3 regions of the Exiguobacterium sp. s70 genome follow, and region 3 is predicted to be linked to each of the others. Evidence: riboswitches for the same ligand, from Rfam matches in the RefSeq annotation. Region 3 holds a riboswitch; each other region holds the start of a gene.
What was found. A riboswitch is a leader RNA that binds a small molecule or an ion and turns the genes downstream of it on or off. The one in region 3 is predicted to bind S-adenosylmethionine.
Positions count from the first base shown of each region.

Region 1: it holds a riboswitch for S-adenosylmethionine, as region 3 does, so the genes downstream of both, KNP84_RS01755 (methionine ABC transporter ATP-binding protein) here and KNP84_RS13345 (2,3-diketo-5-methylthiopentyl-1-phosphate enolase) in region 3, are expected to answer to the same signal.
Region 2: it holds a riboswitch for S-adenosylmethionine, as region 3 does, so the genes downstream of both, KNP84_RS11015 (MetQ/NlpA family ABC transporter substrate-binding protein) here and KNP84_RS13345 (2,3-diketo-5-methylthiopentyl-1-phosphate enolase) in region 3, are expected to answer to the same signal.

Region 1 is NZ_JACSLV010000001.1:342,297-347,766, reverse strand. Features, by position in the region: gene KNP84_RS01765 (PTS sugar transporter subunit IIC) at 1-909, opposite strand, end outside; gene KNP84_RS01760 (thioredoxin family protein) at 1,097-1,354, shown strand; SAM riboswitch class I at 1,808-1,913, shown strand; gene KNP84_RS01755 (methionine ABC transporter ATP-binding protein) at 1,991-3,019, shown strand; gene KNP84_RS01750 (methionine ABC transporter permease) at 3,009-3,671, shown strand; gene KNP84_RS01745 (MetQ/NlpA family ABC transporter substrate-binding protein) at 3,702-4,535, shown strand; gene KNP84_RS01740 (MDR family MFS transporter) at 4,637-5,470, shown strand, end outside.
Region 2 is NZ_JACSLV010000004.1:152,976-158,445, forward strand. Features, by position in the region: gene KNP84_RS11005 (aminotransferase class I/II-fold pyridoxal phosphate-dependent enzyme) at 1-700, shown strand, start outside; gene KNP84_RS11010 (iron-containing alcohol dehydrogenase) at 697-1,713, shown strand; SAM riboswitch class I at 1,754-1,858, shown strand; gene KNP84_RS11015 (MetQ/NlpA family ABC transporter substrate-binding protein) at 1,931-2,752, shown strand; gene KNP84_RS11020 (methionine ABC transporter ATP-binding protein) at 2,762-3,796, shown strand; gene KNP84_RS11025 (methionine ABC transporter permease) at 3,768-4,430, shown strand; gene KNP84_RS11030 (Spx/MgsR family RNA polymerase-binding regulatory protein) at 4,458-4,853, opposite strand; gene KNP84_RS11035 (DUF302 domain-containing protein) at 5,026-5,409, shown strand.
Region 3 is NZ_JACSLV010000006.1:140,970-146,439, forward strand. Features, by position in the region: gene KNP84_RS13330 (1,2-dihydroxy-3-keto-5-methylthiopentene dioxygenase) at 1-310, opposite strand, end outside; gene KNP84_RS13335 (methylthioribulose 1-phosphate dehydratase) at 324-941, opposite strand; gene KNP84_RS13340 (2-hydroxy-3-keto-5-methylthiopentenyl-1-phosphate phosphatase) at 938-1,588, opposite strand; gene KNP84_RS13345 (2,3-diketo-5-methylthiopentyl-1-phosphate enolase) at 1,585-2,742, opposite strand; SAM riboswitch class I at 2,813-2,914, opposite strand; SAM riboswitch class I at 3,120-3,222, shown strand; gene mtnK (S-methyl-5-thioribose kinase) at 3,304-4,455, shown strand; gene mtnA (S-methyl-5-thioribose-1-phosphate isomerase) at 4,452-5,470, shown strand, end outside.

The DNA.
Region 1 (5,470 bases), on a different contig from region 3:
CATCAAATGCAAGGCGTTGACCGGACCGATTAGACCCGAGACGCCGAATCCGGCACTGATTGGCGTGCCTTCAATCCGAAGGATACCTGCGAGCGCTCCGAGAATGGCCGCATTGGCGAGCACGGGCAACATCATGATCGGACGACGGACGAAGTTCGCCATTTGAATCTTCGGTGAGCCGAGGAAGTGGGCGATCGACGTTCCGGTCGCGTTCATCTGCCAGCCAGCGATGGCGAGACCGAAGCCGGCAGCGACGACGCCAAGGTTGGCGGCCCCGGCAGCGACACCAGACAGGCTGATGGCTGTGGCAATTCCGACCGTCGAGATTGGCGATACGATGATGAGCGAGAACGCCATCGCGATTAACATGCCCATCACGATCGGTTGCAGTTCAGTCATCGTCATGATGATCGTTCCGACGTACGTCGTAATCTGTGAGATGTAAGTGAGTAGGAACGCGCCGATGCCTCCCGCGACGACGATGACCGTCATCGGCAAGACGAGCACCGTGTATGTCTTCAAGCGTGGCGACAACTGCATGACGAGGAACGTCGCGAGAGCGGCCGTCACACCAGCCGTGATGACGTCACCGATTCCGGCCATGAGGAACGCGCCTTCCTCGATGCGAATGGCGCCACTTCCGACCTGGGTCGCGATGCCGATCGTCCCGGCCTCGAGCGCCGATCGTCCGAACTGCATGGCGACGGCGACACCGATGATGACGGGTAAGAGGCGCATCGCAATCGTCGTCGCATCTAAGATGAACTGCAAGGACGGAAAATACGGCAAGATGGCTTTCGTTAATTCACCGAGCAAAGCGCTCGGGATGAGGGCAATGAGAATGGCAAGACTGAGGCCGTTCAAGACGTTCATTAAAAATTGTTTTCCGGTAAGCTTCTCTTCCGTCATTGGGGATTCACCTGTCCTTTTCTACTGGTTTGCTGTTATGTACAAAAGCGATAAAGTTAATGACCATACTATGCCTCTTTCTGCCGAGCGTCAACAAGAAATGTTGAAATGTTCAGAATTTTCCATTTGAGCACAACTTTTGAACCGACTGGTCCGGATTCATATACTTAGAAGAGAGGTGAGCAAAATGATGACAGACGGATTCTTATATATATACGCCCCAATGTGTGGTACATGCGCCGTGGCCGAGCGGATGCTCTCGGTCGTCGAGGCGGTCGATCCAGAATTGAAGATTGAAAAACGCGATGCCAACTTTATCCCGAACGAGCTCGAGGCATATCAGGTTATGAGTGTTCCGGCGCTATTGAAGCTAGAGAATGGCCAAGTTCGCGATCGTTTGTACGCGTTTCAAAACGTCCAGCACGTCCTATCTTTCGTTAAATGAGATAGGATGATTAGAATAATCTGAAAATTTTAAATAATCAGTTGACACAGAAAGTTCACGAATGATATATTCATTACAACATCTTACTTGAACACAACATAGGACGAGATTTTCCCGTCATCAAGACGTTTTCGAACAACCGCTGCATGAGCTTACGCGATTTCAGGTGGACCTTCCCTTCGATTGTCCCCCAAAAAAATCAAGCGTCGGGGCACCGGTCGCGTAATTGCATGGTCCGTTCGAAGACCGAGTGATGGTTGGGTAAAAATCCCCCATATAAGGATGAATGCTCTGATCGGGCAAAAGAGGTTCATCTATGGGTTGTCCTTCAGTGACTCAAGGTGCTACGTTCTGTGTCATCCTCGGATGGCACCTTTTTTTATTTTGCTGAAAAAAATAGTTTGACATGAAAATAATGTGTCGCTATGATAAAGCTAATCAAATACGCAACCACTCTTATCAAGAGAGGCTGAGGGACTGGCCCTATGACGCCCAGCAACCGCGGAGCAATCCGAAATGGTGCTAATTCCAGCAAGGTGTATACCTTGGAAGATGAGAGCAATCGTTGTCCGTACGATAAAGTACGCACGTTTGCTCAAACGTGCGTACTTTTTTTGTTGTCAGGAGGGAAATGGATTGATTCAATTACGCAATGTGGCCAAATGGTTCGACACGAAAAACGGTCGGGTCCAGGCGGTCGATGATGTGTCGCTTACTATCGAAAGCGGCGAAATTTTTGGAATAATCGGATATTCAGGGGCGGGGAAGTCGACGCTCATCCGCTTGCTCAACCGACTCGAGGCACCGTCAAGCGGTGAAATCGTGGTCGCCGGCAGCGAGCTGACGAAGCTCACGCCGAAGGAACTGCGCGGGGTACGTAAAAACGTCTCGATGGTGTTCCAACACTTCAACTTGTTATGGTCGCGCACAGTCGCTGAGAACATCAGCTTCCCGCTCGAGCTCATCGGGGTACCGGCGAGCGAGCGCAAACGCCGCGTCCAAGAACTCGTCGAACTCGTCGGCCTCGCCGGACGAGAAGATAGCTATCCGTCACAACTATCGGGCGGCCAAAAGCAGCGAGTCGGGATAGCCCGTGCGCTCGCTACGAATCCAGAAGTGCTCCTCTGCGATGAAGCGACGAGCGCACTCGACCCGAAGACGACCGATTCGATTCTCGAACTGCTCGTCAGCATCAACAAGAAACTCGGTTTGACAATCGTCCTCATCACCCATGAGATGCACGTCATCCAGAAGATTTGTCACCGTGTCGCCGTCATGGAGGCCGGAAAGGTCGTTGAGACCGGACAAGTCGCCGACGTGTTCCAACATCCGGAACAGCCGATCACGAAAGAGTTCGTCAAGCAGATCGGCGCGGTCGAAGACATGTCGCTCACATTCGAACATTTGAAAGCTCGTTATCCGAGCGGTCAAATCGTCAAGCTCAAATTCTTGAACGAGACGGCCGAACAACCGATTCTGTCGGAAGTGTTGAAGCAGCATGACATCGGCTTCAACATCATCGGCGGGAACGTGACGCAGTCACAAGTCGGTGCCCTCGGGACATTATTCATCCAATTGATCGGAGAGCCGGCTGAAGTCGAGCGGGCCATCGCCTCAATCCGATCACAGGCAGTGGAAGTGGAGGTAGAAAGCGATGTTTCCTAATGTAGATTGGCAAGTCATGTTAGAACAGACGTGGGAGACGCTCTATATGACGCTCGTCGCCGGAGCCGCGACGTTCGTCATCGGTCTCGCCCTCGGGATGCTCCTATATGTCACAAACGAGCCGCTCATGATGAAGAACCGTCCGATTTACACGGTCATCAGCGCGGTCGTCAACATCTTCCGGTCGATCCCGTTCATCATTTTGATTATCTTGCTCATCCCGCTCACGTTACTCGTCGTCGGGACGATGCTCGGGTCAACGGCAGCACTGCCGGCACTTATCATCGGTGCGGCCCCGTTCTATGCGCGGATGGTCGAGCTCGCGCTTCGCGAAGTCGACCGCGGCGTCATCGAGGCGGCTGAGTCGATGGGTGCGACAAAATGGCAGATCGTCTATAAAGTATTGTTCCCAGAAGCATTGCCGGCCATCGTGTCAGGCATCACGGTCACAATCGTCGCGATCGTCGGTTACACGGCGATGGCAGGGGTCGTCGGGGGCGGTGGACTCGGGAACTTGGCGTTCCTCGAAGGATTCCAGCGTTCACAAAGTGACGTCACGTTCGTCGCGACCGTCTTAATCTTGGTCATCGTCTTCGTCATTCAGTTCATCGGCGATCGACTCGTATCTGTAATTGATAAGCGTTCTGCTTAATCTAAATAGAAAATTTGGAGGGGTTTTATAATGAAATCATGGAAAACAGTACTCGGTTTAACGGCAGCTTCAGCACTTACGATTCTCGCGGCTTGTGGCGGTGGGGATTCAGAATCAGGTTCAGGCGATGACAAGACACTCGTCGTCGGCGCATCAAACGTCCCGCACGCTGAGATTTTAGAGCACGTCCAAGACGAATACGAAGAGAAGGGCTATACGCTCGAAATCAAGAAGTTCCAAGACTACGTCCTCCCGAACAAGACGCTCGCAGACGGGGAGTTGGACGCGAACTACTTCCAACACGAGCCGTACCTCGAGTCGCAAATGGCTGAAAACAAAGACTACAAATTCGCTTCAGCCGGCGGCGTTCACATCGAGCCGATCGGTGTGTACTCGAAAGACTACGCGTCACTCGATGAGCTCCCAGAAGGCGCGGAAATCATCATGAGTTCGTCGGTCGCTGACCACGGACGTATCCTCACGATGCTTCAATCTGAAGGGTTGCTCACACTCGCAGACGGCAAGACAACGGACGCGACGGTTTCAGACATCGTCGACAACCCGAAAAACTTGGAGTTCAAGACGGACGTCGAAGCGGCACTTCTCCCGCAAGCATTCAACAACGGTGAAGGGGACGCGGTCCTCATCAACACGAACTACGCGATTGATGCCGGCCTCAACCCACTCGAAGACGCAATCGCTCTCGAAGGTGAAGATTCACCGTACGTCAACTTGATCGTCACACGTGAAGGCGACGAAGATGACGAGCGCGTCAAGGCACTCCTTGAAGTCCTCACGTCAGAAGAAACACAACAGTGGATCTTGGACGAGTATAAAGGTGCGGTCGTACCGGTCAAACAATAATTTCGTCAAGGCCCGGGCTATCCCGGGCCTTTTTTATTTGGAGTAGTTTTGGTTCACCAATAGAAGTACACTACATATATGTAAGAAAAGGGGGGATCCGGATGAACATACGACACATTCATCCGCTGACGCTGGGTGTCTTGTTTGGCACATTTTTTGCCCGGCTGTCGACATTTTTTGTTATGCCGTTTTTTGCGATTTATCTCGCGACGCTCGGGTTCTCGGCGAGTGTCATCGGGACGGTGTTCGCCATCTCGGCGCTATCGGGTCTGTTCATGAGCTTTTTCGGGGGAACGCTGTCTGACCGGTACGGGCGCAAACAGTTGATGCTGATCGGCATCGTCTTGAACGCCTTGACGTTCAGCGGCTTCGCGCTCGTGACAGAATTATTTTGGTTTTACATATTTTCGGTACTCATGGGTGTGTCGCGGTCGTTCCTCGAACCGGCGTCTCGCGCGCTCATCAGCGATACGACGCAGCCGGACCAGCGCGTCATCGTCTATAACGTCCGCTACTTTTTAATCAATATCGCGGCGGCGATTGGGCCATTGCTCGCGGTCGTCTTGTCGCTCACCGGCGCAAAGAGCGCCTTCTTCGTCGTGACGGGCGTTTACGTGATGTACGGACTCGTCATTTCGACGCTGTTCCGAAAGTATCCGTTCGAGGAAGGGGACGGCGTCAAAGTCCGGCCGCGCTTGACGGAGACGTTCCGTGTGTTACAACAAGATAAGACGTTCCGCTTCGTCATCATCGGGATGATTTTTGCCATCATCGGCTATAGTCAGTTCAATGCGACGTTGCCACAGTTCATCGCTTTCCATGACGGATTCAGTGACGGCTCGCGTTTGTTCGCCTATCTATTGACGGTCAATGCGATCACCGTCCTTGTCGTCCAATATCCGATTATGCGATTCGGGATGCGGGTCTCACCGATC
Region 2 (5,470 bases), on a different contig from region 3:
GCTCGATACGCAAGATGCAAGACTCATGTATTTGAACTACCCGAGCAATCCGACCGGAGCCGTCGCCTCACCCGCTTTCTTTGACGATACCGTCCGTTTCGCCCGGGAGCGGGACTTGATGGTCGTCCACGATTTCGCATACGGCAGCATCGGATTCGATGGCCATGTCCCGCCTAGCTTTCTGCAGGCGGAAGGGGCGAAAGAAGTCGGCATCGAGGTATATACGATGTCGAAAGCGTTCAACATGTCCGGTTGGCGCGTCGCCTTTGCTGTCGGGAACGCGGACATCATCGAGGCGATCAACACGTATCAGGACCACGTCCACGTCAGCGTGTTCTCGGCCATCCAGGCGGCGGCTATCGCTGCGCTCGAGGCGCCCCGTACCATTCGCGATGACTTGGCACGACTGTACGAGGCACGGCGTGATCGCCTGATCGACGGGTTGAACCGAGCCGGCTGGGCCGTCGAACCGCCGGAAGGCTCGTTCTTCGTCTGGGCGAAAGTGCCTGAGGGTGATGCCAAGTCGTTCTCGCGGAAACTGCTGCATGAAGCCGGTGTCGCCGTCACCCCGGGCTATTTCTTCGGTTCGGAAGGGAACGGATACGTCCGCTTCGGTCTCGTCTCACCGGAACCGAAGATTGACGAGGCCGTCGAACGAATCGAGCGGTTGTTTGCCGCCTATGAGGAGGTGCGCGCATGATTCGTCAGGCCGTCCTTGAATATGACCACGCCGATGACGCGCTCGACCGTCTTGATGACTTAGTCGACGGCCGACGTGCCCACGTCCTGCACGGTCAGAACGGGTATGACGTCGTCCGAGCCATCTTTCCGGCCATCGCGGACTATCCGGCGACAAGGTTCAGCGGGGAGTGCACGGACTCGGAAGTCGAACGGCTCAAACCGTTGGACGCCGACGTGTTAATCGCCGTCGGAGGCGGCAAGCTCGTCGATACGGCCAAACTCGTCGCCTATCAACGGAACGTCCCGCTCATCGTCGTCCCAACGCTCGCCTCGAACTGTGCGGCGTTCACACCGCTTAGCGTCGTCTATCAGGAGGACGGGAGCTACGAGCGCTACGACATGTTCCGCGTCGTCATCGAACGGGTCATCGTTGACTCACGGGTCATCTCGCGCTCACCATATGAATACTTTCGGGCCGGTGTCATCGACACGGTCGCGAAGTTTTACGAGGCCCGTTATTTGAGTGGTGACAGCTCAGCTGACGCCGGCGTCAACACCGGACTCGTCTTGGCCGAGCAGTGCGGGCGTCTCGTCGAACTTGAATTGAGCGAGCACGCTTTTAAGTCGTATAGTGACGACGTCCGCTTCGCGGTCGATCACGTGCTCGCCATCGGTGGCGCCGTCGGTGGATTTGGTGACGCCGGGACACGCGTCGCCGTGGGCCATGCGGTCCATAATGCGCTCAGCCGCTTCGAGTCGACCCACTCTTTCTTGCATGGAGACAAGGTCGGCTTCGGCCTAATCGTCCAAGAGCGCTTGCGGCGCTCGGCCGATGCTCTGTATTTGGAGGCCTGGTTGAAACGGTTCTGTGCACCGACGACGCTCGAGACGCTCGGGGTCGGGTCGGGCGACATCCCGGTACTGGTCGACTCCGTCATGACGGAGACCGAACTGCAACAGTTGCCGGCACCGCTCGATAAAAATTTTCTGAAAATAATTTTTGAAAATTTACAATTATCTATTTACAATTAAAAGAATTAAAAGTAAGATGATAACAACTTAATAGACCGATTGCTTATCAAGAGTGGTGGAGGGACTGGCCCTGTGAAACCCGGCAACCAGATCGTAATGATCATGGTGCTAATTCCAACAGACGAAATCGTCTGGGAGATGAGCGTGTCCGACTTTGACTTGTCGTGCCCGCCACTCTGAATGAGTAGCGGGCTTTCATTTTGGAGGAGGAAAACAAATGAACATCAAACAGAAAACAGTACTTGCAGGAACATCACTACTCGCCGCCATCGCGCTCTCAGCATGCGGACAATCGGACGCGAGCGAGGCGCTCAGCACGGAGTCGCTCACGATCGGCGTCACGGGCGGGCCGCACCAACAGATCGCCGAGAAAGTGAAAGAACTCGCGGCCGAAGACGGCCTCGAACTCGATATCAAAGTGTTCAACGACTATAATACGCCGAACACGGCGCTCGCCGAGGGCAGCCTCGACGTGAACAGTTATCAGACGCTCTCATTCCTAGAACTGCAAAAGTCCGATAAAGGCTATAAAATCGACGACGTGTTCAAGACCGTCGCTTTCCCGATGGGTCTCTACTCAGAGAAATTGACCGACATCGAGGACTTGAAAGAAGGTGACAAGGTCGCCGTCCCGAACGACCCGGCGAACGAGCTACGCGCGCTCCGTCTCTATGAGACAGCGGGACTCATCACGCTCAAGGAAGGATTGACGGACAAGGCGACGAAACGTGATATCGCCGAGAACCCGCTCAACCTTGAATTCATCGAACTCGAGGCGTCACAGCTCCCGACCCAGCTCCCGGAAGTCGCACTCGCTGCCATCAACACGAACTTCGCGATGGGTGCCGGCCTGTCGATCAACGAAGACGCCTTGTTCCATGAAGACACGGTCGACAACCCGTATCCGAACTACGTCGTCGTCCGTACCGACAACAAGGATGACGAAGTCGTCGCGACGCTCAAATCGTACTATCACTCGGACGAGGTCCGGACGTTCATCGAAGAGACGTTCGACGGCTCAATCGTCCCGGCGTTTTAAGGAGGGCCTATGATCGCACTTAAAGGAATCACGAAGACGTTCACGGTAAATAAAGGTGCTGTCACTGCACTCGACCACGTCTCGCTCACCATCGAGAAAGGCGAAATCTTCGGCATCATCGGCCGAAGCGGGGCCGGAAAGAGCACGCTCATCCGCATGATCAACCTGCTCGAACGCCCGACGTCGGGCCAGGTCGAAATCGAAGGACAGGACGTCACGAAGCTCGACAAACGAGGGCTCTCGAAGCTACGTCATCGCATCGGGATGATCTTCCAACATTACAACCTGCTCAAGACGGCGACCGTCGAAGAGAACGTCGCCATCCCGCTCCGTCTCGAAGGACTCGATAAGCGGACAATCCGCGAACGTGTTGAAAAGTACCTCGACATCGTCGGATTGACGGATCATCGGAAACATTATCCGGAGCAACTCTCGGGCGGACAGAAGCAACGTGTCGCCATCGCCCGCGCCCTCGCACATGAGCCGGACATCCTGCTCAGCGACGAGGCGACGAGCGCGCTCGACCCGGAGACGACCGAGTCGATTCTCGACCTGCTTCTCGACATCAATCGCGAGCTCGGGCTGACGATTTTCTTGATCACCCACGAGATGGAAGTCATCGAGCGCATCTGCGACCGGGTCGCGGTCATCGAGGCCGGCCGGATTATCGAAGAAGGGGACGTGCTCGACGTGTTCTCGGACCCGCAGCATGCGACGACGCGCAAGTTCTTGAAGACGAACCTCGATGTCCCGAAAGAGGTCGTCGAAGAATTGAGCACGCACGGGACGCTCGTCAACTTGTCGTTCATCGGCCATCAAAGTGAACAGGCCGTGCTCGCCCAATTGACGAAACGGTTCGGCTTGCTGCCGAACATCATCGGGGGCGGCATCAAAAAGCTTAAAGGAGGTCTCGTCGGTAATCTACTCGTCCATTTGGACGGCGATGAGGGCCAGACCGACCAAGCCGTCCGCTTCTTAGAGGCGAGCGGTGTGAAAGTGAAGGAGGTGACGAACCATGCTTCAGTTTTGGGAAAATTGGGGTGACTTGATTTGGACGGGGACGATTCAGACGCTCACGATGACCGGCATCGCGCTCGTCATCTCGACGTTGATCGGACTGCCGCTCGGGACGCTACTCGTCTTGACGCGACCGCACGGGCGGCTCGCCAACCGTTATTTCTACGGCATCTTGTCGAGTGTCATCAACGTCGTCCGTTCGATCCCATTCATCATTCTCTTATTCTTCATCCTCCCGTTCACCCGTTTCATCATGGGAACAACGATCGGCGTCCAAGGCGTGCTGTTGCCGCTCATCGTGTTCACGGCGCCGTATATCGCGCGGCTCATGGAGTCGGCGCTGCTCGAGGTCGACCGCGGGGTCGTCGAGGCGTATGAAGCGATGGGCATCTCGACCCGGAAAATCATCTGGTACGTGTTGATCCGGGAGGCCCGCTCTTCAATCGTGCTCGGTTTGACGATTGCGACGATCGGTTTGATCGGGGCGACCGCGATGGCAGGACTCGTCGGGGCCGGTGGACTCGGCGATATCGCCTATCAATACGGGCATCTCCGATTCGAGCCGGAGGTCATGTACGTGACCATCTTCGTCTTGATTCTACTCGTCCAATCGATTCAATCGTTCGGAAACCGCTTGGCGGCCCGACTCAAGAAGGCATAAGAAAAGAGCTCTGCTTCGGCAGGGCTCTTACTTGTTGTCGAGCAATCGTTTCAATTCGGCAATGCGGTCATGGCGCGGGATGAACGTACGAATCTCTTTCTCGCTGAACCCGATTTGAATTCGATTGTCGTCGACGACGATCGGACTCTTCAAAATCTGGGGATGCGACGCCACGAAGCTGTACAGCTCACGGAGCGACATCTCATCAAGGTGATCCGCCGCTTGTTTGTACACGCTCTTTTGAACGGACAACAGGTCGGTCGTCCCGTTCTCGGTGAGGCGGAGCATGTCTTTGAACTCGGTGAACGACATCCCTTGGTCGGTCAATTTCTTCTCGATGAACGGGATGTTCTGTTCACGTAACCAATCGATCGTCTTACGGGAAGAACTGCAGCTTGTATGTGTGAATACGGTGACCGTCACGGCAACCACTTCTCCTTTACGTAAGTATGGACTTCTTTATTTTCTCTCATACATACGTGACGGACATCGAATATGTTTCAAATCACATATACTTTTTTCGACCGAACAGACGATTTGTCGGTCCTCACTTGGGGTACAAGACGAGAGAGACTACATCTTAGGAGGGGTTCACATGTTTGATTACACGGTCAAGACCGATCAGACGGTCGAAGCGGTCGTCGAGAAGCTGAAAACGACGCTCAAAGAGGAAGAGTTCGGGGTGCTTTGGGACTTCAATTTGAGTGAGACGCTCGAAGAGAAAGGCCAAGCGATTGATGGGGACTACCGCATCCTCGAAGTGTGCAATCCAAAAGAAGCGAAAAAAGTCATCACGGCGCACCGGGAAGGCGGTTATTTCCTCCCATGCAAGCTCGCCGTCTTCACGAAAGACGGGTCGACCCATGTCGGGATGCCAAAGCCGACGAAACTGATCGAACTGATCGAGGATGAGTCGCTCCAAGCTGTGGCACGCGATGTCGAGACGAGATTGACCCGAGCCATCGATAAAACTGTGTAACGGTCATTGAACCCGTCCAGGTCGTCGGACGGGTTTTTTCGTGTTCCCTCCTAAAGTAATA
Region 3 (5,470 bases):
CATCTGTGTGGTGATGTTCCTTTTGGAAGTTGACGAGCAGTTCGTCCAAGTTCGGCGTCGCATCCGACAACGAGATGACGTCTGCCGTCTCATAGCCACGTCGCTCCGACACGTCGCGAATCTCGTCACGGAACGTCGACAAAATCGCTTGTTTGTCCTCGTCCGTCAACTGATAGTTCTCTTGCAGGTTTTCCGGGAGCTTTGTGATGTCCCACTGTTCGTACAGAATCCCGCGAGACTCTAAAAAGGCACTCACTTCAGTTTGATCGACGTAACGCTCTTCGGTTTGTTGGAAATAGACAGTTGCCATGGTTGGTTCCTCCTTATGAATGGACGCCTAGGGCGCGTAGTTTTAATGTATAGCTGAACAAAAATTCGTAAGCCTCTAAATAGCGTTTGGCCGCGTCCGGGGTCTCGCCCCAGACGGTGATACCATGATTGCGGATGAGAACGGCACCGGCGCTTGCGTGGATGTGAGGGGCGAAGGCGGCCGCGAGCGTCGGGATGTCCGCATGGTTCTCGATGATTGGCACGCGAACGACCGCGTCCTCGTCCCAGTAGCCGAGCGCCTTGATGATCTCTTGGCCGGTGAAGACGACTTCGCCGGTGGCAGCATGGAGCTCGGAGATGACGTTATTGTCGACCGTATGGACATGGAGCGAACACGTCGCGTCCGTCCGATTGAACACTTCAACGTGGAGCAGCGTCTCGGCGGATGGTTTTCCTGTCTGTTCGCCGATCAAGCGTCCGGCCGCATCGACGTGAACAAAGTCTTCCGGTGTTCGTTTTCGTTTATCGCGTCCGCTCGCCGTGACGAGAAATTCGAGCGGATCGTCGGAAACGCGAATCGCCAAATTCCCACTCGTTCCGGGGAACCAGTCGCGGGCGGCGAGTTCGTCTTTAATGTCGGCGAGTTCAAGCCAACGTGTCGCAAGGCTCATACGACCACCTCCTTCAAGTGATGGGTGATGTCGTCAAACGTCTCGAACGGTGCGTAACGGATGCCTGCCGCTTCGCAGAGCGTGATGAGTTGACCTCGTGCGTAGACGAAGTCGGCACGCTTCGCGACCTCGAAGTCGGTCACTGAGTCGCCGATGACGATCAAGCGGTCGGCGGGATTGACGATGCGACGAGCGAGCGTCGGCTTGCAACAGCCGCAATCGTTCGTACATTGTTCATCGCAAGCGTGTGGCCAAGCGACGGTGACCGTCTCAGCGGAGAAGTCGGCGACGTTGCAGTAGATATGCTCGGGGGCGACATGCCCGTCCAAGACCGGCTGCACGAAGAAGTCCATCCCGCCGCTGACGACGTCAAACTTCCAGCCATGGGCCCGAACTTCTTCTAAAAATGCCGGGAACCCTTGGCGGAGCGTGATGCGCTCCAACAAATAATCACGGTAGGCCGGGGCATCTGCGCTCGGCAATAGTTGAAACAGTTGACCGACACCGGAGCGAATCGAAATCCGTTGCTCGAGGACCGCATCTTTCAACTCGACCCAAGCCGGCGGGGCGAACGCCTTCATCAACGCGATAATATTGTCTTCCGCCGTGATCGTCCCGTCGAAGTCGCAGAGGATATGGACCGTCATCGTGACGCCCACGCCTTCAACGCGGTATCGAGCTCGTCCGTCTGTCCTTCGGTTTGGCCGAGAACGTGAGCGATCGCTTGTCGGAAAGCACGAGCCCCGGCGGCTGCGCCGTCCGGGTGTCCGTGAATGCCACCGCCGGCGTTGATGACGACATCCGTCCCGAAATCACGAATGATATCGGCGACGAGTCCTGGATGAATCCCGGCTGACGGGACCGGTAAAATCGGTTTCGACCAATGCGGTTCGGCGCTCTGGTCACGAATCGTGAACGCCTCGTCACGCGGTGTCGCGAGGGAGCCGTACGGAGACGGGAAGAGCGTTAAATCGGCCCCGGCGAGGCGTGGGAGTTTACCGAGTAAGAGCGAATGACTGATTGATCCGGTCAAGGCGCCGGCAAAGGCCGGATGTGCCAAGATGGGGACGCGTATGTCTGAATCGTTCGCAAGTTCGCGCAGTGCGTCGAGACCGTACGTATAGACGTTGAACAGGAGCGCTGTCGCACCTGCCTCGATAAGACGGAGCGCCTGGTCACGTAGACCGAACACGGGGCCGCTCAGCGTGATGGCGTAGAGGACACGTTTCCCGGTCGCCTCGAAGTGGGCTTGAATGACGTCCGCTCCGATCCGGGCCCGTTCGAGCGATGGGGTGAGCGGGTTGTCGTATAAAATCTCGTCGTCTTTGACGATATCGATGCCTCCGGCGAACTGATCGCGGAGTTGCTGCTCGAGAAACGCGAGGTCACGGCCGATGACACCTTTGAAGATGCTCATGACGAGCGGGCGATCATGAACACCGAGTAACTCGCGAATTCCAGTGACCCCGAACTTGGCGCCTTTGAAATGAGGGGCGAGCGTCTCGGGCAACGTCAAATCGATTAACCGAATCGAATCGTCGAGGGACAGTTTCCCGAACGTCGTCGTCAAGATGGATGAAAAGTCAGGGCTGACATTATGTAACGGGTAGCGGATTGTGAAGCGGCTCGTCGTATCCGTATGTGTGGTCGACACGACCTCACCCCGGTACGCCTGTAACTGCTCTTGCTCTAAGTGAGGCAGCTCCGTCCAAGTACCGACCGTCAGCTCGAGGGCGATTTTGTCGGCGACGGTCGCGACCGCGTCCGTTCGTTTGATTTCATATGTGGCAGTGATACTCATATGGTTCCTCCTTCCAGGCAAACAAAAAATGACCCCATGCCGAGGCAAGAGGTCATCATAAAAAAATGAACTCTTATCTCTCAGCTTTCGCTGCAAGAATTAGCACCGTGCCATCTCTGGTCGGTTGCTGCGACATCATCGGGCTCGTCCCTCCGTCTGCTCTTGATAAGAATGTGATTTGAAGTTGTGAAATTTAATTGAATTTTTGCACAGAATCATCACGTCGTCAATTCCTTTTTTTCCAAAAAAAATATTTTGGGAAGTTGTTTCCATATATGCACAAAAAAAGACGGAGTTGCGTCGAGAAAATGACGTTGACAATCGTGACGTCGAGTCCGTAATATTCATCACATAAGTTCACCGAATCGAATAACACACTCTTATCGCGAGTTGGCAGAGGGAATTGGCCCGATGACGCCGCAGCAACCGACCACTAGGCACGGTGCTACATCCACCAGACGAATGTCTGACAGATGAGAGGAACAACCATTTTGGCTGTGCCTCTTTCTCGCGGAGAAAGGGGCTTTTTTTGTGGGCAACGTACAGGAAGGGGAAAACATCATGTCATATCAACCATTTACAGAACAGACCGTCGTCGAGCACGTCCGTCAATTAGGATACTTGCAAGAAGGAATCGCCGAGTGCGAGGAGATCGGGGACGGCAACTTGAATCTCGTGTTTCGGATTCGCCAAGGCGAACAGCGCCTGATCGTCAAACAAGCGCTCCCATACGCCAAAGTCGTCGGTGAGAGCTGGCCGCTCACGCTCGAGCGGGCATGGATTGAACAGTTGGCACTCCGTGAGTTTGCGACTGTCGCGCCTCGGTTCGTCCCGGCTGTCCTTGGCAGCGACCGGACACTCGCTTACACGATTATAGAAGATCTATCTGATTATGAGATTGTCCGCACCGGCTATTTGAACGGGGAGAGCTACCCGGAACTCGCCCGTCATGTCGGTGAATTTTTGGGCGAGACGCTGTTTGCGACGTCGGATTACGCAGCTGGACCGATCGCGAAGAAGCGGATTGAACGTGACTATTACAACCCGGAACTGTGTGACATCACCGAGAAGCTCATCTTCACCGATCCGTTCAAAGACGCGGAGTCGAACAACATCGAGACGGCGCTGCGAGCAGATGTCGAACGCCTTTGGCAAGACCAGGCGCTCAAGATCGAGGTGACGAAATTGAAAGTCGGGTTTGTCACGAAACATGAGGCACTCCTGCATGGAGACTTACATACGGGCAGCATCTTCGCGACTCAACAAGAGACGAAAATCATCGATCCAGAGTTCGCATTTTACGGACCGTTCGGCTTCGACCTCGGCCAAATCATCGCCCATTTGACGCTGTCGACGTTCTATGACCCGCTCAAACGCTTCGAGCGTTTCACGGACGTCTTGACGGTGTGGGAGACGTTCGAGAAGACGTTTCGGGCTAATTTTGAGCGCGCCGTCGAGCCATTCAATACGGATGGTTTCGTCGACGAGTTGTTGCGGACGGTCTTCAGCGACACGATCGGCTACGCCGGTTGCGAACTCATTCGCCGTGCCGTCGGACTGGCCGGTGTCGCCGATCTCGAGACATTGCCGGAAGCGACGCGGCTCGAACGAAAACGTGACGCGCTCGCCCTCGGGACGGCGCTCATTAAAGAACGACACAGCGTCGAATCGATTGACGACTTGGTGACACTCCTGTCGGGGGTGCGCGTATGACGGTCCAAAACATCCGTTTCCATTCACAGACAGACGAACTCATCGTATTGGACCAGACGTTGTTGCCGCATGAAGAGCGTTACGTGACAATCGAGACGCTTGAACAGGCCGAACATGCCATCGAGACGCTCCAAGTCCGCGGCGCACCGGCCATCGCTTACTTCGGGGCGTTCGTCCTCGCCAAAGAAGCGGGACGGTTAGTCGATGACCCGGACTTCACGCGTCGGCTCGACCTCGTCGGACGCCGCTTGATTGCGACCCGGCCGACAGCGGTCAATCTGCAAAACGTGATTGAATCGCTCCTTGATTTAAATGTCGGGGATGATTTTGAGGCGATTGCCGAGGAAATCAAACGCCGCGCCATCGCTTTGTACGACCGGGACGTCGATACGTACCGGACCATCGGCGAGCATGCACTGACGGTGTTGCCGGCCGGGGGGAACGTGTTAACGATTTGCAACGCCGGTGCCATCGCGACATCGCGTTACGGTACGGCGCTCGCACCGTTTTACGTCGGAAAAGAACGAGGTGTATCCTTCAACGTCTTCGCCTGTGAGACGCGACCGCTCCTGCAAGGGGCACGCCTCACCGTCTGGGAGCTCGATCGGGCCGATATCGACGTGACGCTCATCACGGACAATATGGCGGCTTGGACGATTCAGTCAAAACGAGTCGACGCCATCATCGTCGGAGCCGACCGTATCACACGGACGGGTCACGTCGCCAATAAGATCGGGACGTTGCAGCTCGCCGTCCTCGCCAAGCATTACGGCATTCCGTTCTACGTCGCTGCGCCGCATTCGACGTTCGATTTGACGGCGGATGACACGATTGAAATCGAGGAGCGGAATCCGTCAGAAGTCACACATATCGGTGGTCAACCGACGGCGCCTGTCGGTATCACCGTCTTCAATCCGGCGTTCGACGTCACGACGCCCGACCTCATCACCGGACTCATCACCGAGGCGGGGGTGTTCGAACCGACAGAAGCCACCATCACACATCATGTAGGGGG